DNA from 3 places in the Clostridium moutaii genome. Region 3 is predicted to be linked to each of the others. Evidence: riboswitches for the same ligand, from Rfam matches in the RefSeq annotation. Region 3 holds a riboswitch; each other region holds the start of a gene.
What was found. Region 3 has a riboswitch for S-adenosylmethionine ahead of metK (methionine adenosyltransferase). Riboswitches for the same ligand answer to the same signal wherever they lie in the genome.
Positions count from the first base shown of each region.

Region 1: another riboswitch for S-adenosylmethionine. It lies ahead of AB8U03_RS06675 (M20 family metallopeptidase); the one in region 3 lies ahead of metK (methionine adenosyltransferase).
Region 2: another riboswitch for S-adenosylmethionine. It lies ahead of AB8U03_RS02115 (YeiH family protein); the one in region 3 lies ahead of metK (methionine adenosyltransferase).

Region 1 is NZ_JBGEWD010000005.1:25,906-34,370, reverse strand. Features, by position in the region: gene AB8U03_RS06695 (trans-sulfuration enzyme family protein) at 1-1,011, opposite strand, end outside; gene AB8U03_RS06690 (MetQ/NlpA family ABC transporter substrate-binding protein) at 1,167-1,997, opposite strand; gene AB8U03_RS06685 (methionine ABC transporter permease) at 2,023-2,703, opposite strand; gene AB8U03_RS06680 (methionine ABC transporter ATP-binding protein) at 2,749-3,825, opposite strand; SAM riboswitch class I at 3,975-4,076, opposite strand; SAM riboswitch class I at 4,221-4,325, shown strand; gene AB8U03_RS06675 (M20 family metallopeptidase) at 4,402-5,601, shown strand; gene pdxS (pyridoxal 5'-phosphate synthase lyase subunit PdxS) at 6,129-6,998, shown strand; gene pdxT (pyridoxal 5'-phosphate synthase glutaminase subunit PdxT) at 7,000-7,578, shown strand; gene thiC (phosphomethylpyrimidine synthase ThiC) at 7,798-8,465, opposite strand, start outside.
Region 2 is NZ_JBGEWD010000001.1:405,110-408,602, forward strand. Features, by position in the region: gene AB8U03_RS02110 (hypothetical protein) at 156-512, shown strand; gene AB8U03_RS02115 (YeiH family protein) at 565-1,899, opposite strand; SAM riboswitch class I at 2,160-2,271, opposite strand; gene AB8U03_RS02120 (ROK family transcriptional regulator) at 2,316-3,398, opposite strand.
Region 3 is NZ_JBGEWD010000002.1:180,926-190,711, reverse strand. Features, by position in the region: gene murA (UDP-N-acetylglucosamine 1-carboxyvinyltransferase) at 1-490, shown strand, start outside; gene spoIID (stage II sporulation protein D) at 658-1,686, shown strand; gene AB8U03_RS03645 (peptidoglycan DD-metalloendopeptidase family protein) at 1,822-2,535, shown strand; gene spoIIID (sporulation transcriptional regulator SpoIIID) at 2,736-2,990, shown strand; gene mreB (rod shape-determining protein) at 3,090-4,121, shown strand; gene yyaC (spore protease YyaC) at 4,159-4,698, opposite strand; tRNA gene AB8U03_RS03625 (tRNA-Thr) at 4,973-5,048, shown strand; tRNA gene AB8U03_RS03620 (tRNA-Tyr) at 5,054-5,138, shown strand; tRNA gene AB8U03_RS03615 (tRNA-Val) at 5,147-5,222, shown strand; tRNA gene AB8U03_RS03610 (tRNA-Thr) at 5,239-5,314, shown strand; tRNA gene AB8U03_RS03605 (tRNA-Tyr) at 5,320-5,404, shown strand; SAM riboswitch class I at 5,476-5,580, shown strand; gene metK (methionine adenosyltransferase) at 5,653-6,828, shown strand; gene recD2 (SF1B family DNA helicase RecD2) at 6,944-9,181, shown strand; gene AB8U03_RS03590 (hypothetical protein) at 9,165-9,786, shown strand, end outside.

The DNA.
Region 1 (8,465 bases), on a different contig from region 3:
TGCTAAACTAGGTACAAATTTTATAGTGTCAAGTGCCCTTATGAGTTCAAAAGCTCCACTTTCTCCATTAACTACATCAATGCTTAGCATTCCTCCATATAAGCCATTGATAAAGTTTTTGCTGGCTATTTCCCTTGAAGGTGAAGATTTTAATCCTGGATAATAAACTTTTTTCACCTTACTGTGATTCTCCAAAAAATCTGCCAGCTTTATAGCATTATTGGAATGCTGTATCATCCTAATCTCCAAAGTTCTAAGGCTTCTTATAACAAGCCATGCATCAAAAGGGCTCATCATAGGACCATAAAGCGCCCCTATATTTCTTATATTCTGGGTAAGTTCTTTATTTGAAACTACAATTCCACCAGTTACATCACTGTGACCGCACAAATACTTGGTGGCACTGTATACAACTATATCAGCCCCAAATTTTATTGGCTGGCATACTATAGGAGTGGCAAAAGTATTGTCCACAATTAATTTTGCATTGTGAGAGTGAGCAATATTAGATATTGCTCTTAAATCAGCCACCTTCATCAGTGGATTTGATATAGTCTCCACATACACCAGCTTTGTATTGGGCTTAAAATGTTTCTCTATGGGCTCATTTATGGTATCCACAAAAGTAACATCTATATTGAATTTACTCAATTCATTCTTAAGGAATTGATAAGTTCCACCATATAATACATTGTCTGCTATTATATGATCTCCTGACTTTACCAGAGATAAAATTGACATGGAAACAGCTGCCATTCCAGAGGAAAAAACCTGGGCATCTTCTCCTTCGTCAATACTGCACATTATTTCCTTTAATGCATCATGAACCGGGTTCCCATTTCTAGAATACACATACCCCTTGGCTTTTCCCTCATAAACTTCATCTAATGTTTCTACATCATCAAAAGCAAATACAGAAGTCATAGAAATAGGTAAAGTCTTGGATTTAGAAATGGATTCCGAATTTTGTTCTCCAAGGTGAATGAGCTTTGTAGCAAAACTTTTATTCATAATAACCTCCTCCAAATACTGCTAATATTATTTTTATCTATTACAATTTATATAACATCTATTTTATCTAAATCCTCTCCACAAGTAAATGCCTTAATGAAACAATATTTTCCCACGGCATAACATTTTCTAAATTTGCAATTTTTTAACCAGAATTAGAAAACTGGAATTTCTGCTCCTTTGTATGTGTCTTTTATAAGTTTCTTTATCTCATCAGTTTGATACGCTTTGACTACCTTTTTGTAAGTGGCATTGTTTTTGTCTTTGTCTCTAGCCACAATTACATTTATATATGGTTTTGCATTTTTATTGGATACATCTTCCAGATAAATTGAATCCTTAACTGGGTTGAGTTTGGCATCTATAGCCACTCCACTATTTATTATTGCTGCATCCACATCTGGAAGTGATCTTGGAATCTGGGTGGCAACAAGTTCTACAAATTGAATATTCTTTGGATTTTCAGTTACATCCTGAAGTTTTGGCAGAAGACCCACCCCTTCTTTTAATTTTATTAAGCCAGCACTTTGAAGCAGGTTCAATCCTCTGCCTTCATTTGTTGGATCATTTGGAATAGCTATTTTTGCACCTTCTGCAACATCCTTAATGGATTTTATTTTATTTGAATACACTCCAAGTGGTGCAAGTACAGTTTCACCTATAGCACTGATCTTCAGTTTGTGTTCTGTCTTAAATTTATTCAGATAAGCATAATGCTGAAATGAATTCAAATCAATTTCTCCGTCGGAAAGTGCCAAGTTAGGACGTACATAATCTGAAAAACTTACAATCTGCAAATCAATATTTTCTTTTGCCAGATTTTGTTTAACTTTGTCCCAAATCTTGTGATCATCACCAGTTATGCCTATCTTCACCACCTGTTTCTTATTGCTGGTAGTTTGTCCAGTACTATTGCTGGAACCGCAACCTGCCAAGACTCCAAAAGATAATATAACTGTTAAAAATAAACCTATAATTTTTTTCATTTTCAAGACCTCCCTAGTCTATAAATTAATGTGTTGTCAATTTTGATAAAACATCTCCTACAAGTTGAATAAGATTTACAATAACTAAAAGTACAATTATTGTGGCTACCATAACATCTGTCTGAAAATATTGATATCCATAGCGTATGGCAAAATCTCCTAGACCGCCTCCCCCTACGGTACCTGCCATGGCAGATAATCCAATAAGGCTTATAATTGTTATTGTAAGAGCATGTATAATACCTGGCAGTCCTTCAAGGAGCATTACTCTAAAAATTATTCCAAAAGGACTTGAACCCATTGATTGTGCAGCCTCAATCACCCCCTTATCTATCTCAAGCAGTGCTGATTCAATTTGCCTGGCAATAAAAGGAGTGCACCCGAATATAAGCGGCACCAGAGCTCCTTTTGTACCTATGGTAGTACCTACTAAAAGTCTTGTAAGAGGAATTATAGCTGCCAGGAGAATAATAAATGGTATGGATCTGAAAATATTTATTATTTTGCCAAGTATACTGTTAATAATTTTATTCTCCAGTATACCTCCCTCTTTTGTAACAACCAGGGTGACTCCCATGACTGTTCCAACTACTGTTGATATGATTCCTGAAATGGCTACCATATAAAAAGTTTCAAATATTGCTTTTATCATCTCAGGATATAAGGTCACCAAATTTGGTGCTATCTTTCCTAAAAATTCAATCATTATTTATCACCTTCACAAAATTTTTTTAATCTGCATATTTTAAGTCTAATTATTTCCAACCTTTAATTTAGCATCATCTTTTTTAATATCCACATATTCCACATGTATATTGTTTTCCTCTAAGTACCTTATTGAACTATTTATTCCTTCATCCGTACCGCTTAATTTTACTATTAAGTTTCCTATAGGTACATTTTGGATGATCTCTATATTTCCAAACAGTATACTGGCATCTATTTTAAACTTCCTGGAAATCTTTGAAATAAAAGCTTGGCCTGTTTTTTGCCCTGTAAAAGATATTTTAACAATACTTTCTCCTTCCGTTATTTGTTTTAGTTCACCTACAGAGTTTCCCTCTTTGAGGAAATCGTAGATTTTTTCATAGTGAAATAATGAGGATATAAATTTCTTTGTTATATTGACTTTTGGATTTGTAAATATATCTATAATATTTCCTTCCTCCACTATTTTACCGGAATCTATTACTGCAACCCTTTGACATATCTCTTTCACAACTTCCATTTGATGGGTTATAACTACTATTGTCAATTTTAATTTTTCATTGATGTTTTTTAAAAGTTTTAAAATTGCCTGAGTTGTTTGTGGATCCAAAGCGGATGTTGCTTCATCGCATAAAAGCACTTCAGGGTCATTTGCCAGTGACCTGGCAATTCCAACTCTTTGTTTTTGTCCACCGCTTAACTGTGAAGGGTATACATTTATTTTGTCACTTAATTCCACCAGTTTTAAAAGATCCAGCACCTTTTTTTCTATGTCTTTTTTACTCAAACCCTTTCCCTTTAAAGGATAGGCCACATTTTCAAATACCGTTCTGTTTTTCATAAGATTAAAATTTTGAAATATCATTCCAATTTTTTCCCTACTTTTTCTCAGTTCTTTTGAAGATAAACGAGTTAAATTCTTTCCATTTACAATTACTTCTCCGGAAGTTGGCTGTTCCAATAAATTTATACAACGAATCAAGGTACTTTTCCCGGCACCACTATATCCTATAATTCCAAAAATTTCACCAGCTTTAATATGAAGATTAATATTTTTTAAAGCTTCAACTGTATTAGTTTTACTTGTATAAATCTTGTTGATATTTTTTAGCCATATCATCCTTTTTCCTCCTTTAAAATTTCAACTAATTTTTTCAAAATCATATATTGCAATTTTGCAGTAATTTCATATATAAAATAAAAAACCTCTTCATACAAAGAAGAGGATGCAAGGCATAAAAAAAACCCGCGGAAGGGTTTTTATGCCTTTCCTCATCTTTCAGAACAACGTTCTGCTGGATTTAGCACCATCACATATATGTGGTTGCTGAAACTTCAAAGGGCCAGTCCCTCAGTTTCTCTTGATAAGGATATATTTAATTTTTACGAATTTATTTTATAAGTTAGATTATACAACTTATTTTTATTATGTCAATACGCAATATTAATTTTTTTATTATTGACAAAAATAACTAGAAGTTCTATTATGTTTAATAGTCAATACAATATGTAAAATTCTTATCCAGAGAGGTGGAGGGAATGGCCCTTTGAAACCTCGGCAGCAGATCCTATTTAGGATACTGTGCCAATTCCAACAAGTTTATTCTTGAAAGATAAGAAGGGAAATCTACAAATAAGTATATATCTCTTCTTTATTTCAAAGAAGATTTTTTTATTTAAAGAGGAGGTTCATATTATGAGTACAAACATTATTAAAAATTTTCAGCATGAAATAATCAATGAAATTGAAAGCAAGAAGGACACTTATATAAATATAAGTCACCTAATACACAATCATCCTGAAATAGGAAACCAGGAGTTTTTTTCTTCCAAATTGCTTATAGACGCCTTGGAAAAGGAAGGTTTTTCCATAGAAAAAGCTGTGGCAGGACACTCGACTTCCTTTATAGCCAGGAAAAAGTCAAATAAAAATTCTGGTGCCGTTATAGGATATTTAGCCGAATATGATGCTCTTCCTAATTTAGGCCATGCTTGCGGTCACAATATCATAGGTACAGCAAGTACAGCAGCAGCTATTTCCCTGTCAAAGCTCATAGATGAAATTGGTGGAGAAATTTTAGTATTTGGAACTCCTGCCGAAGAGGGCGGGGAAAACGGCAGTGCAAAGGCAAGCTTTGTAAAGCATAATTTATTTGATGGTGTAGATGCATGCATGATGATCCATCCTGGAAATAATAATTATAAAACAGTTAAGTCTTTGGCCAACGATCCCATTCAATTTGAGTTTATAGGGAAAGCAGCTCACGCAGCAGCTTGTCCCGAAAAAGGTATAAATGCGCTGGATGGAGTGATTCAATTATTCAATGGAATAAACGCCTTAAGACAGCATGTCACAAGTGATGTGAGAATACATGGCATTATAACTGATGGAGGATATGCGCCAAATATTGTTCCCGATTATGCTAAGGCCAAATTCTTTATACGCGCTGCTGAAAGAAGTACTTGTGATGAGGTCACAAAAAAGATTATAAATATTGCCAAAGGTGCAGCTTTAATCACCGGTTCTAAAGTCAACATAAGCTTTTTTCAAAATGAAATAGATAATTTCCTACTAAATAGTAAATTTGATGAAGTATTTGCAGACAATCTTAAATTACTTGGAATTAATTTGGATAATAAAATACCTGAAGGCCTTGGTTCCACGGATGCAGGTAATGTAAGCCATGTTGTTCCGACTATTCACCCCCATATAAAAATCGGTGATGACAAACTAGTAGGACATACTCCTGAATTTCGTGAGGCGGCAATATCAAAACAAGGTGATGAAGCTCTGTTAATTGGAATTAAAGCACTGGCTCTCACAGGGCTCACTCTGCTGACAGATAAAAACAAGCTTACTGCAATTAAGGAAGAATTCAATAGGCAACATTCTTAATAAAGTCCATGGATCAGAAATTACTATAGGATATAATTCTGTAGTAATTTCTGTCTTTCAATTATACTACTTAAACCCTATAAATATAGTTTATTGTTTTTAGTTAGTCACTTTAAAGATAATAATTTTTTCTGTCATGCCGTCATAATTTTAGTAGTAACTAAATTTTTTGCTTCATTCGGAATAGTAAATTCTGAATCAGCTGGAGTATCTCAAAATGACATAATTTACTGCTTTTCTGTTTCAAAAACTTCTGCATAAAACTCTACTGCTTCGCGACATTTCCCATTAAAATTAATAAATACATCAAAAAAGATGTTCAGATTGAACATCTTTTTTTACTAAATCTAAGTTTAACGAGATTAAGCCTTAAACTTATTCAATCTAATAGAATTAATGGAAAAAATAATGGTTAAAAATCTATCCGAGATGAGGGGCATTTTTAAATGATTGTATCGTTACATTTGAACTTTGTAATGTACATGATATAATCATTTAAAAAAATTAATAAATGAGGAGTTGTATTTATGTCAAAATATGAATTAAATAAAAACTTGGCGCAGATGCTTAAAGGCGGAGTAATTATGGATGTAGTAAATGTTGAACAGGCTATAATTGCTGAAAAAGCAGGAGCCTGTGCAGTTATGGCACTTGAAAGAGTACCTGCAGATATAAGAAAAGAGGGTGGAGTTTCAAGAATGTCTGATCCGAAGATGATAAAAGAGATAAAAGCAGCAGTATCTATTCCGGTTATGGCAAAGGTCAGAATAGGACATTTTGTTGAAGCTGAAATACTAGAGACTATTGGAATTGATTTTATAGATGAAAGCGAAGTTCTAACTCCTGCTGATAATAAATATCACGTAGACAAAACAAGCTTTAATGTTCCTTTTGTATGTGGTGCAAGAAACTTAGGTGAAGCTTTAAGAAGAATCGGTGAAGGAGCAGCTATGATAAGAACTAAAGGAGAAGCTGGTACTGGAGATGTAGTTCAAGCTGTTACTCATATGAGATGCATAATGGATGATATAAGAAGAGTTAAAAATTCACCAAAAGATGAGTTAATGACTATAGCTAAGGAATTTGGAGCTCCTTTTAATCTAATAGAGTTTGTTTGGGAAAACGGAAAGCTTCCAGTAGTTAACTTTGCTGCAGGAGGAGTAGCTACACCTGCTGATGCAGCACTTATGATGAAGCTAGGAGCTGAAGGAGTGTTTGTTGGTTCTGGGATATTTAAGTCAGGAGATCCAGAAAAGAGAGCTAAAGCAATAGTTATGGCAACAACATACTATAATGATCCTAAAATTATTGCTGAAGTATCAGAAAATCTTGGAGAACCAATGGTTGGTATAAACTGCAGTGAATTAACTAACAGATTTGAAGAAAGAGGCTGGTAAAATGAGAATAGGTGTACTTGCACTTCAAGGTGGAGTAATAGAGCATATTAATCATTTAAAAGACCTTGATTGTGAAACGATTGAAGTAAGAAAACCTGAAGAACTGGAGAATTTGGATGGAATTATTCTTCCAGGCGGGGAAAGTACAACTATTGGTAAATTACTAAAGAAAACAGGTCTTCTTGATAAACTCAAAGAAAAAATAATAAATGGTTTTCCTGTATGGGGAACCTGTGCCGGAATGATACTTCTTGCAAAAAATATTGAAAATGATGTGGTAAGGCATATGCAGGTAATGGATATAACTGTTAAAAGAAATGCTTACGGAAGTCAAATCAATAGCTTTTTAATACAAAAAAAAATAAATGAAGTTTGCACCGAAAAAATACCATTGGTATTTATCAGGGCTCCTTATATAACTAAAGTGAATGATGATGTACATGTATTATGTAAAGTTAATGAAAACATTGTGGCCGTAAGACAGTTTAATATGTTAGCAACCTCCTTCCACCCTGAGTTAACTGATAACCTTCAATTTCATAAATACTTTATTAATATGTGCAATAATAATTACAAATAGGATCGGAGTTTTCATGTTGTTGACATAAGAATTTTTGATTGAGGTTCATTGCTTCTAGAGTATATCTATGGATATTATTACCATTTGTGCATTTAAAAAGACTGTAATCAAATTTGAATTTACACAAATTTAATTACAGTCCCAAAATTCTTTACACTTTCATTATTAAATTAGACAGTATTCTCCATATTCTTCTTTAAATTTATCAATATCAATCATCTAATCATCATCTCTTAGAATGTTTATGTTCTTCCCATTCATTATTTTATTCATATTTCTAACTGCACACATTTTTCCACACATAGTACAGGTTTTTTCATCCTCAGGTTTTGAACTTTCTCTATATTTTTTTGCTTTTTCAGGATCTATAGCAATATCAAACATTTTATTCCAGTCAAGATTTCTCCTTGCTTTACTCATTTCATTATCCCATTTCCTTGCATTTTTAATTCCCTTTGCAATATCAGCTGCATGAGCAGCTATTTTAGTGGCAATTATTCCTTCTTTTACATCATCTAAATCAGGTAGTCTTAAATGTTCTGCTGGTGTTACATAGCACAAAAAATCTGCTCCACTAGATGCTGCAATAGCTCCTCCTATAGCGCTTGTAATATGATCATAACCTGGTGCTACATCCGTAACTATAGGTCCAAGTACATAAAATGGAGCATCATAGCATAGTTTCTTTTCAAGCATCATATTAGTTTGTATTTCATTTAGTGCCATATGCCCTGGACCTTCTATCATAACCTGTACATTTCTATCCCATGCTTTTTTTGCAAGTTCTCCCAAAGTCATTAACTCTTTAATTTGACTTGCATCTGTAGAATCGCAAATTGAACCTGAACGACATGCATCTCCTAAGCTTATAGTTACATCATACTTTT
Region 2 (3,493 bases), on a different contig from region 3:
TATAACCTTTTAAGTTTTTTGTCAATATAAAATTTAAAAACAATTAATAACTTTCTTTAAATATAAATTTGCTTATTATGAGAATTTAAAATAAAATATAAAATAATATATGCTACGTGGATATTGTGGATATTAATAAAAGGAAGTGCTTAATAATGGATAAAAATCAAATCACATGCATACAAAATGTTCGTTTTATTTTTAATTTTTTTGAGCTTTCTAAGGGAAAATCCATTTTAAAAAATATTGATGACAACACCAATATGACTGCTGAATCATTGAGAAATTTAGGACATTCACTGCAGCAGCGTTTTTCAAGGATTGCCTCCATGGTAGAAATTTTGCAATCTTCCCATGATAATTGGGAAATCGCCAGAAAAAAAGATAGGATCATCATGGAAACAGAATCTTTTGATTTTAACGATGCAATTAAAATATTATCGGCAAAAGGTTTCAAAGATGATGAATACATCTTGAAGGTGGAATATGAAAGAAAATGGGGAATGCTTTAAATTTTTCATTATAAGAAAAGAGACATCTTAAAAATTAAGATGTCCCCTTATTTTATAAACTAGACCAATAAGAACCTAAAATCAATATAGATACTATATATCCTAAAATAACATTGACAACTGCACCGGCAGAAAATGCAGCAAAGGGTTTCCAGCCAACAGCTGTTAATTGTTTAAACCGGGTAGTAAGTCCAATAGACAGGAAACAAAATGTAAATGCCCAGGTTCTGATTTCCTTAATTGGAGCAATTACATTGGAATTAATTGATGTGGCTGCAGCTGGTGAAACATTTGAAAGCAAAATAGTGAGAAATATTGAAGCTATAAAGAATCCAATGACAAATTTCGGAAACCTATGCCAGATATCAGAGGCATTGGCCTTTGTCCCACTTTCTTTATTCTCCCATTTCGTAATTGAGATTATAGCTAAAATAAAGCACCAGATTCCAATAAACATATCACGACCAACCACTTTCATGAGGGTGAATGTAGTAATAGCTTTATCGCCAAATGAACTGGCAGCCGTGACACCTGCAGCATCTGCAAATTCAGATGTGCCAATCCACGCACCTGCCGGCCCTGCTGGTATACCAGCCAGTTTTATAAACACTGACAGTGCGAAAATCATAACAACTGCCCAAGCTACCACAAGAGAAATAGCTACGGAAACTTCCTCCTTTTTTGTCTGTATAGCACTTCCTACAGCTATGGATGCTGAAACTCCGCAAATGGATCCGCCTGCTCCCAAAGTAGCAGCAAACCTTTTATCAAGTCCCAACCATTTTGTACCTACAAAATAAATTGTCAAAAATGTAGAAACAGCAATTACAGTTGCCTGTAAAAAAGCAACAGGCCCAGCTTTTACAATCAGTGTAAATGGAAGTGTGGCACCTAAAAGTACAATACCCACTTTTACATATAATTCTGTTCTAAGTGCTGTTTCAAACCATTTTGGAATAGAAAATAAATTACTGATTATCAATCCTATAAATAATGCAACAAGAGGTGCTTCCAAATTATATTGTTGTGCCCATCCCCAGGAGCTAAAGGAATTAATTATAACACTTAAAATAAACAGAACTAAAAATCCTATAAAAAAATCTGTAAACTTATAATGTAAAAATAGATTTGCAATAGAAAACAAAATTAAAAATACAATAAACAAAAGTGCAATGGAGCCGATGTTATTTCCCAATGCAGAAAATAGCACACTTATATCTGCCCATTTTGGGATCTTGGCAGTAATAAACTTAATTGAGCCTCCAGATGACCATAGAACAACTGCAGCAACTACTAAAATCAGGCCTATCCATACTGCCCACCAATCCTCTTTTTTTACCAAATCACTCCAGCCATTTTCCTTTGAATTAAATTTTTTTTCAGACATAAAAACAACTCCTTTAATAATTTAAATAGTATTCAGCCATAGAACTAACTTATGTCCAACTTTTAATGTATTCAATTAATAATGCTGCAGTTACTGTGCATAATTATCACGCCTCCAATTCCACCATATTCTATAAGTTCTAAAAAGAGATCAGGTTTTATTGATATGCCAATAAAACCTGATCTCTAGTTTTTCTAGTCAATCCAGTACAAATAAAAAACTCCCTATGGAGAAACCACAGGAAGCTATATCCTTATTGTTTCTCATCTTTCAGGTGAATATGCACCTGCTGGAATTAGCACCATTGAATAAAAAACATATTCAGGTTGCCGGATATCATAGGGCCAGTCCCTCCATCACTCTTGATAAGAAATTTTGCATTTATTCAATTTTAATTTACGTATGTGATATAACTTTTAAAATACTTTGTCAACAACAAATTTTTTATTATCTATATCATATTGATCATTAATACATTTTTCCAACAAAAAAGCTGCCGCACCTACTGAAACCGCATTTTTTTTAAAATATCCATGCTTTTTTATTGAAACACTTTTAGGAATATATTGTGTACATGTTTCATAAAATATTTGGAAATCAACCAAAGATCCGCTTAATATAATACATTCAAGATCCAACAAATTTATATAAGCTTCTATTCTTTTACTCAATTTTGATGCAGCATCCAAAAGAAGTTTTTCAGACAACACACTATTTTTTATATAACTAAAATACACTTTATCCAAACCAATACTGCCATTCATATTCTCAATCATATGTTCAAATGCATATTCATTGTCCCCTGCTGATCTTATAATTCTTCCCTGGACAATTGCTGCCTGTTTCAATCTAGCTCCACAATCAAAATAAGCTAAATTCTTGAATTGCCTTCCTGCTCCATACAAATACTCTGCAGTAACAGCAGAATCCGAGCAATTCTCACTAATTACACTGCACCCTAGTTTTTCTTCAAGTACCTTGCCTATATTTTCATCACTCCAAAGATTGGTCTCAATTGCAAGTCCAATTCCTACAAGCTGAAGAAACTCCAGATTTAATTCTTCATAAACATTTTTCATAATCTGGAGAATTTTTTCTATGACTTCACTGCAAGAACTGCAAAAATCAATATAAAAACTTTTTTTATAAAAAATCTCCATTCTCAGATTCACTATGGATACCTGTGCATAAGTACTGCATATACCTATGCCCACAATATAAAACCTGCACACATTTACATCATACAACACAGGTTTCCTTCCCCCTGTAGATTCTCCAACACATTTTTGCACCAGAATGGATTTTTGTTCAAGTGGATTCATTATGCGATTTAATGTGGTCAATTTCATTCCAGTTTTAAACAAAATTTCATTTTTACTCATAATTCCATTTTTTTGTATCAGATTGAATATTCTCTTTTCTTCAGGTCTTAAATCTCTAAACAATTCATAGCTGTTTATCATAGTTATCATACCTTTTACCATTATTATATATTTCATACTTACAATAAAATATAATCTTAAATTAAGGTATATGTCAATAGTACAATAACTTTTTAAATAACTTTTCAAATTTTTGTGATTGAAAAAAGAAA
Region 3 (9,786 bases):
AAATGAGGAACATTTAAAACCTATAGTTGCTAAATTAACTGAAGCCGGAGTATATATAAAACCAGAGGGAAATGGTTTAATTGTAGACGGTGATAGAGATCTAAACCCTATAGATATTAAAACCATGCCCTATCCTGGATTCCCCACTGATATGCAATCGCAGATGGCAGGACTTTTATGTACAGTTAAGGGAACAAGTATAATAACTGAAACTATTTTTGAAAATAGATTTATGCACGCAGTGGAGATGAAAAGAATGGGAGCAAACATAAAGATAGATGGAAGAAGTGCCGTTATAGAGGGTGTTGATAAGCTCACAGGAGCGGAAGTAAGAGCAACAGATCTTAGAGCTGGTGCGGCTCTCATACTTTGCGGTCTGGCAGCAGAAGGGGAAACAGAAGTTATGGATATATACCATGTAGACAGAGGATATGTAGATATTGAAAAAAAACTTAAGGGCTTGGGTGCTGATATTGAGAGAATAAATTGATAATTTAATATTATATAAAAAGAGAAGATTGAAGGAGATCTTCTTTTTTTATATAATATTAAAACATATTTTTTACAGTTCATAATAGGGATGGAATATTTGCAGCATATTAATAATAAAAATATTATAAGATGGTAAATGGAAGGAGAACAACAGAGGGGTATATTATGAACTTTTTAAAAAAATTTGTTATATTAGTATTTATGGGTATGGCTTTTATAATTGTACTTTCCCTATTCATGGCGGGAAAAGGAATTGGTCAGGATAGTTTGCCCAAATTTATAATTAAATCAAAAAATATAATATTTAAAAACAGTAATGGTGATGCAGAAAAAATAAAGGTCTATATAACCAAGGAACATAAAATAAAAGAAATGAATTTAGAGGAATACGTATTGGGAGTAGTTGCAGGGGAAATGCCGGCGGAATTTTCAGAAGAGGCACTTAAAGCCCAAGCCGTGGCGGCAAGAACCTTTGGAGTTGCCCATATGGAGGCATATGGTGGAAAAAAATATAAAAGCACTACAGGTGCAGATGTATGTGATACTGTTGCATGTCAGGTTTTTCAAAGTAAAGAGGATAGAATGAATGCATGGCCCAAGGCAAAGGCAGAAGGATACTGGAATAAGATGGAACAGGCCGTACAAGCCACTTCGGGGGAGGTATTGGCCTATAAGGGTAAATTAGTTATGGAGCCTTATTATTTTGCTATAAGTGGAGGAAGAACGGAAAATGCAGAAGATGTATTTAAAGAAGGAGAAGGGTATTTAAAGAGTGTAGAAAGCCCAGGAGAAGAAGATGCACGCAAATATAAAACTTCCGTGGAAATGTCCTATAAGAACTTTATAGATAAAGTAAATATTTATTATCCTAGTTCAAAATTGAATGCAGAAGATCTGTCTAAAGAAGTAACTATAGAAGGAAGAACAGAAGGGGGGGCCGTCAGAGAAATTAAACTGGGATCGGTTACTGTATCCGGAACCAGATTTAGATCTATTATGGGATTAAATTCTACAGATTTTACCATATACTTTAAAGACAAAATTTATATTCAATGTTTAGGATATGGTCATAGAGTGGGAATGAGTCAGTGGGGGGCCAATGCCATGGCTAAGGATGGAAAAACCTACATACAGATATTAAGCCATTATTATAGTGGTATAAGTTTAAAGAATGTAACTTCATTTTTAAAGTAAACAAAATATATCAATATATGACGAAGATGAGATAAAAAATTTCATCTTATTTTTTTATGAAAATTTTAGAAAAAAATTTATAAAATATGTATTTTTTGTTATTGTCTGGACAAACTACAAAAAGGAGGTGTTCATATGGACAAAAAATTTTCAAATAAAGCAGTTAACTTTTTTAAAAAGGAGGGCTTCTACATAATATTATTTATCTGTTTATGTATAGTGGCAACAGTTGCACTGTTGACTGCAAGAAATAACAAGAACCAAAGTGCTGAATTACAAAACAGTAAAGCTACAGAACAAAAACAAGTTAAACAAACTGCAAAAGCAGATAATAAGTCTTCTTCAAGTTATGATAATGCCCTTCAAGTTAAAAAGAGCAGTAATACAAATACAAATGCCCAACAGAAAACTTCAAAAGAAGTATCAAGTTCAGTAAGTACTTCATTTCAAAAGCCAGTAGAAGGGGTTATTGCAAGAGGGTTTTCAGAGGATCCGGTATATTGGGATTCTACGGCAACTTATAGACCAAACTTAGGTTATGATATACAAACTGATTTGGGAAAACCAGTATTTGCGGCAATGGATGGAAAGGTAGAAGAAGTAAATACTGCAACACAAGATGGAGTAGAGATTATTTTAGATCATCAAAATGGATTAAAAACTGTTTATTCTAATTTAGATCCAAATGTTAAGGTCAGTGTAGGCCAAATGGTGAAAAAGGGAGCAGTTATAGGAATAGTTGGCAAGAGTACCTTGAGATCAGCCTATGAAAAATATGGGAATCATTTGCATTTTGCTGTTTTGAAGGGAAAAGAATTTGTTGATCCAGGTAAATATATAAAATACTAATATTTAGCCATTTCTCTGGATAATATAGAGAAATGGCTCATATATAATGAATTTAAAAATATAAAAGGGCATATTTATATATGGAGGGACAAGTTAGACATTAAAAAATTTTCTAAATTAAATAGAAGAATACTTGTAAGTATTTACGTATATAGAGTTTTGATTATTAACTGTTATTTGTATAAAGGAGTTGAATGAATTTGAAAGATTATATTGAAGAGAGAGTTTTAGAGGTTGCCAAATATATAATAGGTTCTAAAGCTACAATAAGGAAAACTGCCAAAGTTTTTGGAGTGAGCAAAAGTACCATACACAAAGATATGACGGAAAGATTACCTAAAATAAATCCACAGGTTGCACAAGAGGCTAAGAGTATATTGAATTATAATAAAGCAGAAAGACACATAAGAGGTGGAAAGGCCACTAAAATGAAATATAAAGCTATTGAAGGTTAAAAACATTCCCATTATAATTAGAATATGATATGATAATAAATAGTAAATAAATTTACGTTTTATTATGAAAAGCAAGTTAGATTAGGAGTGAAAAAAGGGATGTTTTTTAATATAGGAACTGATATGGGAATAGATTTAGGTACGGCTACAGTGCTTGTGTACATTAAGGGCAAAGGAGTAATATTAAAAGAACCTTCAGTTGTTGCCATAGATAAAAGTAAAAATAGAGTGCTAGCCGTGGGAGAAGAGGCATGGCAAATGATAGGCAGAACGCCAGGAAATATTGTTGCCATTCGTCCATTAAAAGATGGAGTTATATCTGACTACGATGTAACAGAAAAGATGTTAAAGTATTTTATAGAAAAGGCTTGTGGAAAAAAAAGAATGTCAGCACCGCGGATAGTTATTTGTATTCCCTGCGAGGCTACTGAGGTTGAAAAAAGAGCTGTAATTGATGCGGCTAAAAATGCAGGGGCAAAGAAAGTGTTTTTAATTGAGGAACCCTTAGCTGCAGCTATAGGAGCTGGAATCGATATAACTAAGGCAAGTGGAAGTATGGTAATAGATATAGGCGGTGGAACTACCGATGTGGCAATAATTTCGCTGGGGGGAATAGTAGTAAGATCTTCAATTAAGGTAGCAGGAGACAGGTTTGATGAATCCATAATGAAATATATTAGAAAAGAACATAAATTGATGATTGGAGAAAGGACTTCAGAAGACTTAAAGATAAATATAGGTTCTGCATTTAACAAAGATGAAGAGATAAGTATGGAAATAAGGGGAAGAGATTTAATTACAGGGCTCCCCAAAAATATGGAAGTATCATCTAAAGAAATGAGAATAGCTTTGAAGGAAACTGTAAATTCTATAGCAGATACAGCTAGGGCGGTATTGGAAAAAACTCCTCCAGAGTTATCCGCTGATATAGCTGAGAAAGGTATTGTTATGACTGGAGGAGGAGCCTTGCTAAATGGATTAAGTGATTTAATACAGGAAGTAACTCATGTGCCTGTTTATGTAGCTGAAGATCCAATATCCTGTGTAGCTTTAGGCACAGGAAAGGTTCTTGAGTATTTGGACAAAATGGAAGTTATTTTTACCGGTGATGATATAACCTTAATAGATTGAGGATATTTTATTGGTGTTAAAAAATTTGTCTATATATTTACAATAAGATATTATTATAATAGAGATAATATGAATGAATTAATGAATAAAGTATTACTTCGGCCATATTTAAAATTAGATTCAAACGTATATTGCTGGTATTATTAAATATATCTTCATTGCCATTTGAATCAACTATGCCTATTATTGAGGAATCCCCTACATTGGGAAGGGATTTTCCTACTCCCTTGCCGGGATGAACGGGAAAGTCCCTTACCTGTATTTCTCCAATGGTTTTGGAATCTCCTAAACAGGCATCGATCCCTATAATGTTGTTATGAGGATGAAGTAACTTTATTTCATTTAGTCTACTCTCAATGTTCAAAGCATGTATGGGTTCTGAAATTGTGCCATAAACTGGCAGAGGAAAGTGCTTGCACTTTAGCAGAGTACCTACTAAGGGGCCAAGACAGTCCCCTATATATCTATCTGTACCGATACATACAATAATGGTATCCTTGTTGATGTGATCCTTTAAAAAATAGGCTAAATCGTAATATGCCAATGGATTTTTATAGTTAGATTTTACTTTATTCAATATATTCACCTTCTTTTATGTATGCAATACCTATCTATGGATAATATCCAAAGAGAATACTATATATAATTTATATGATGGAATTATGTAAAATATTATGTCTAAATCACAGGTATATGATTTCTAAAGGAATAATGAGATACATGAAGGAATAAACATTTAACATTAGATTTTAATGTAATATGAAATTTGAAAATAATTGCACAAAAATGTATACTAAACTACGTTAAACGCCTTTATGTTTTATGTGGGCGTAATTGTATGAAATAAATAGGCTGGCATAGCTCAGCAGGTAGAGCAACTGACTTGTAATCAGTAGGTCGTGGGTTCGAAGCCTACTGCCAGCACCAAATGTGGAGGAATTCCCGAGCGGCCAAAGGGGGCAGACTGTAAATCTGTTGTCAGTGACTTCGATGGTTCGAATCCATCTTCCTCCACCAAATATTATGGGCGCATAGCTCAGCTGGGAGAGCATCTGCCTTACAAGCAGAGGGTCACAGGTTCGAGCCCTGTTGTGCCCACCACATTATAACAAAATAAGCTGGCATAGCTCAGCAGGTAGAGCAACTGACTTGTAATCAGTAGGTCGTGGGTTCGAAGCCTACTGCCAGCACCAAATGCGGAGGAATTCCCGAGCGGCCAAAGGGGGCAGACTGTAAATCTGTTGTCAGTGACTTCGATGGTTCGAATCCATCTTCCTCCACCATAAAAAAGCACTGTTAGGGTGTTTTTTGTTTTATTAGAATCTTTATAATTATTGTAAATCTATAATATAAACTCTTATCCAGAGAGGCGGAGGGAAAAAGGCCCGATGAAACCCGGCAACCAGTAGAAATTTTGCCAAGGTGCCAATTCCTGCAAGTTAATTTTGCAAGATAAGAGAGCAGTTAATTATTTAACCTCTTCTTATTTGAAGAGGTTTTTATTTTTTTATACAGTATGGAGGTATTGAAAATGAGAAAATTATTTACGTCTGAGTCAGTTACAGAAGGTCATCCAGATAAAATGTGCGATCAAATTTCAGATGCAATTCTGGACGCTATATTAAAACAAGATCCTTACGGAAGAGTAGCATGTGAAACTGCTACTACTACAGGTATGATTTTGGTTATGGGAGAAATATCAACTAAATGTTATGTTGATATATCTAAAATAGTTAGAAAGACTGTAAGGGAAATAGGATATACCAGAGCTAAATATGGATTTGACTGTGATACCTGCTCAGTGATGAGCTCAATTGATGAACAATCATCAGATATAGCTATGGGGGTCAACCAGTCCCTGGAAGCTAAAAAAGGACAGATGGAGGGAACAGATGCCATAGGAGCAGGAGATCAAGGTATGATGTTTGGATTTGCCACTAATGAGACTCCAGAATATATGCCTATGCCTATAAGTCTGGCTCATAAGCTGGCAAAAAGATTGGCACAGGTTAGAAAGGATGGGACTTTAAGTTATTTGAGGCCAGATGGAAAAACCCAGGTGACTATAGAATATGATGACAATAAACCTATTAGAGTTGATACTATAGTGGTATCCGCCCAGCATGATGAACTGGTAACTAAAGAACAAATTGAAAGTGATATAATTGAACATGTTATAAAGCCTGTTGTGTCACCGGAATTTTTGGATAAAAATACTAAGTACTTCATAAATCCAACAGGAAGGTTTGTGGTTGGTGGACCTCAGGGAGACTCTGGTCTTACAGGAAGAAAAATAATAGTGGACACCTATGGTGGATATGGAAGACATGGTGGTGGAGCGTTTTCAGGAAAGGATCCAACCAAGGTGGATAGATCCGCTGCTTATGCTGCAAGATGGGTGGCAAAAAATTTGGTAGCTGCTGGTGTTGCCGATAAGCTGGAAATACAACTTGCATATGCTATAGGTGTAGCAAAACCTGTATCTATAACTGTTGATACTTTCAACACTGGGAAAATATCAGAAGAGGAAATAGTGGGCATAGTAGAGAAGGTATTTGATCTAAGGCCAGCTGTTATAATAAGGGATTTGGATTTGAGAAGACCTATATACAGACAGGTTGCAGCTTATGGGCATTTTGGAAGAACCGATATAGATTTACCTTGGGAAAAATTAAATAAAGTTGATGATATAAAAAAATATATCTAGAATTTTAAAAGCTCTGTATGCAAATTTACAGAGCTTTTTTAAAATTAAACTTATGTGTTATAATTATATTCAAAGATATAGGTTTTTACATGTTTATTAAAGTGGGAGAGATCTTATGCAGGATTTGCAGGGAATTATAGAAGATATAATATTTCAAAATAAAGACAATGGATATGTAGTTGCTAAGTTGAAGGAAAAAGAGGATACAGTAACTATAGTGGGATGCATACCTTATATAACGGAAGGACAAAATTTGAAGGTTTTGGGGGAATGGGTATTACATCCTCAGTTTGGGCGTCAGTTTAAGGTCCAGGTTTGTGAAGAAATAGTACCCAATACTGTTATTGGTATAGAGAGGTATTTATCTTCGGGAATTATATCCGGCATAGGACCTGTTACTGCCAGGAAGATAGTTAAAAAGTTTGGAGAAAATACTCTTCATGTACTGGATGACAACATAAACAGATTGAGGGAAATAGAAGGTATAGGAGAAAAAAAAATAGCTTTAATAGCAGAATCTTATTCCAGACAAAATGAAATAAGAAATATAATGATATTTTTACAAACTTATGGGGTAACTCCAAACCAATGTGTAAAAATACACAAAAAATTTGGATCTGATTCCATACGCAAAGTAAAAGAAAACCCATATATCCTTACGGAAGAAATAGGGGGTATAGGATTCAAAACAGCTGACAGAATAGCAAGGAGTCTTGGAATAGAAAGAAACTCCCCCTTTAGAATACAAAGTGGAATAAGATATGTAGTAAATCAGTTCTGCAGTTTAGGGAATACTTATATGCCCATAGATAAACTTATTAAAGAAGGAGAAGGCATACTTGGAGTAACTAAAGCGGAGCTAGAGGAAAATATATATGAAAACTCTATAAATGGAAAGGTAAAATTGGAGCAATATGGTGATAAACTCTGTGTATTTCCAATGACATATTATTATTGTGAATTAAGTGTAACCAAAAAAATTTTAACTCTTGCTTTCAGTGATTACAAGGATATAGGTCTTGATGTAAATGAAGAAATTAAAAAATTTGAGGATAAAAATCATATTGAATTTGCACCTTCTCAGAAAGATGCTATTAGGGGAGCAGTAAAAAATGGTGTAGAAATAATAACAGGGGGGCCTGGCACAGGCAAGACTACCATAATCAATTGTATAATTCAATTATTTGAAAAGGCAAATTATAAGGTACTTATGGGGGCGCCTACCGGTAGGGCGGCGAAAAGAATGTCAGAGGCTACTGAAAGAGAAGCAAAAACCATACATAGGTTACTGGAGATGGGGGTAGAAAATGATAAAGAAGCCATGTTTTTCTCCAGAGGAGAGGAATCACCCCTTCAATGTGATGTGGTAATTATAGATGAAGCTTCCATGATAGATATAATGCTTATGAATAATTTATTAAGGGCTATTTCAATTGGGACCAGACTTATAATAGTAGGAGATGCACAGCAGCTTCCTTCAGTAGGGCCGGGAAATGTGCTCAGGGATTTTATAGACAGTAAGTGTATTAAGGTAGTTAGGTTGAAGGAAATATTTAGACAGTCAAAGGAAAGTATGATTATAGTAAATGCCCATAAGATAAATTCAGGAGAAATGCCTATCTTAAATAGAAAACTCAAAGATTTCTATTTTATAAGATGTAAAGAACCGTCAGATATATTGGATACAGTGATAGGTCTGATTAACAGAAGATTGCCAAACTTCAATAAAAGCTGGAACAAAATGCAGCATATTCAAATACTATCTCCAATGAGAAAGGGTATTTTAGGAGTGTCTAATTTAAATGCAGAACTTCAGGAGGTTTTGAATCCTAAAACCCTTGAAAAAAATGAGAAGAAGATTGGAAATACTATTTTTAGATTAGGTGACAAGGTGATGCAGATTAAAAATGATTATACTCTAAAATGGACTGAAGTTTCAGAAGAAAATTCGGGAGAAGGCATGGGAATTTTTAATGGTGATTTTGGATGCATTGACCATATAGATGAAGAAAAAAATACAGTAACTGTTGTATTTGATGAAGGCAGAAGGGTTGTTTATGATAACATGCATTTAGATGAACTGGATTTGTCTTATGCAATAACCATACATAAAAGTCAAGGCAGTGAATTTCCAGTAATTATTTTACCTATATTTATGGGACCACCTTTGCTTATGAACAGGAATTTATTGTATACAGCTATAACCAGAGCAAAGCAGATGGTAGTACTGGTAGGAGATTTGAAAGCCTTGAATTTTATGATAAATAATAATAAAAGCTTTGAAAGATATTCATTATTAAAACACAGGATAATGGATATAATGGAGAGTGAAACAGATGCTATTGTGGAATAAGATGAATTTTATTCATAAGATGAAGGAAATAGAAAAAGAAATAGTTAGATGGGATAGCACTGGAGAGAGATTTTTAAATGTTATTTCCGTTCCATACAATTCCTCTAAAGTTTTTATGGATATTATTATCACATATATTAAACAAAATAGGAATGTAATTTATATTACAGATGAAAATCCTGATAACATTGATATAATTAAAAACATAAAAAAATATACAGGTTTTAGAAATTATGCTTACATAAGAAATGTAGAAAATAATGTGAATTGTATATTTAAAATATGCAGTTTCCAAAATGCTTTAAAATTAAAAGAAAAGTTTCATCTGCTTATATACGATGATATAAACAGTTTTTCCATGTATAACAGGTATGAAATAATTCATGTAATTGATAAATTAATCCATAAACAGAGCAGGGTAATTGTATATTCAATAGAAAATATGCTTAAGAATAGAAGAGAAATGTTTTTCCCTATTGCAAAGGAAGGCCCTATAGTAGAACCTAGAACTATACTTACTAGATTTGATATGAATAAAGACATACCATTTGTAGTATATGATTACTTAAAGTGGTCCTTAAATGAGGGAAGAAAGGCCATAATAT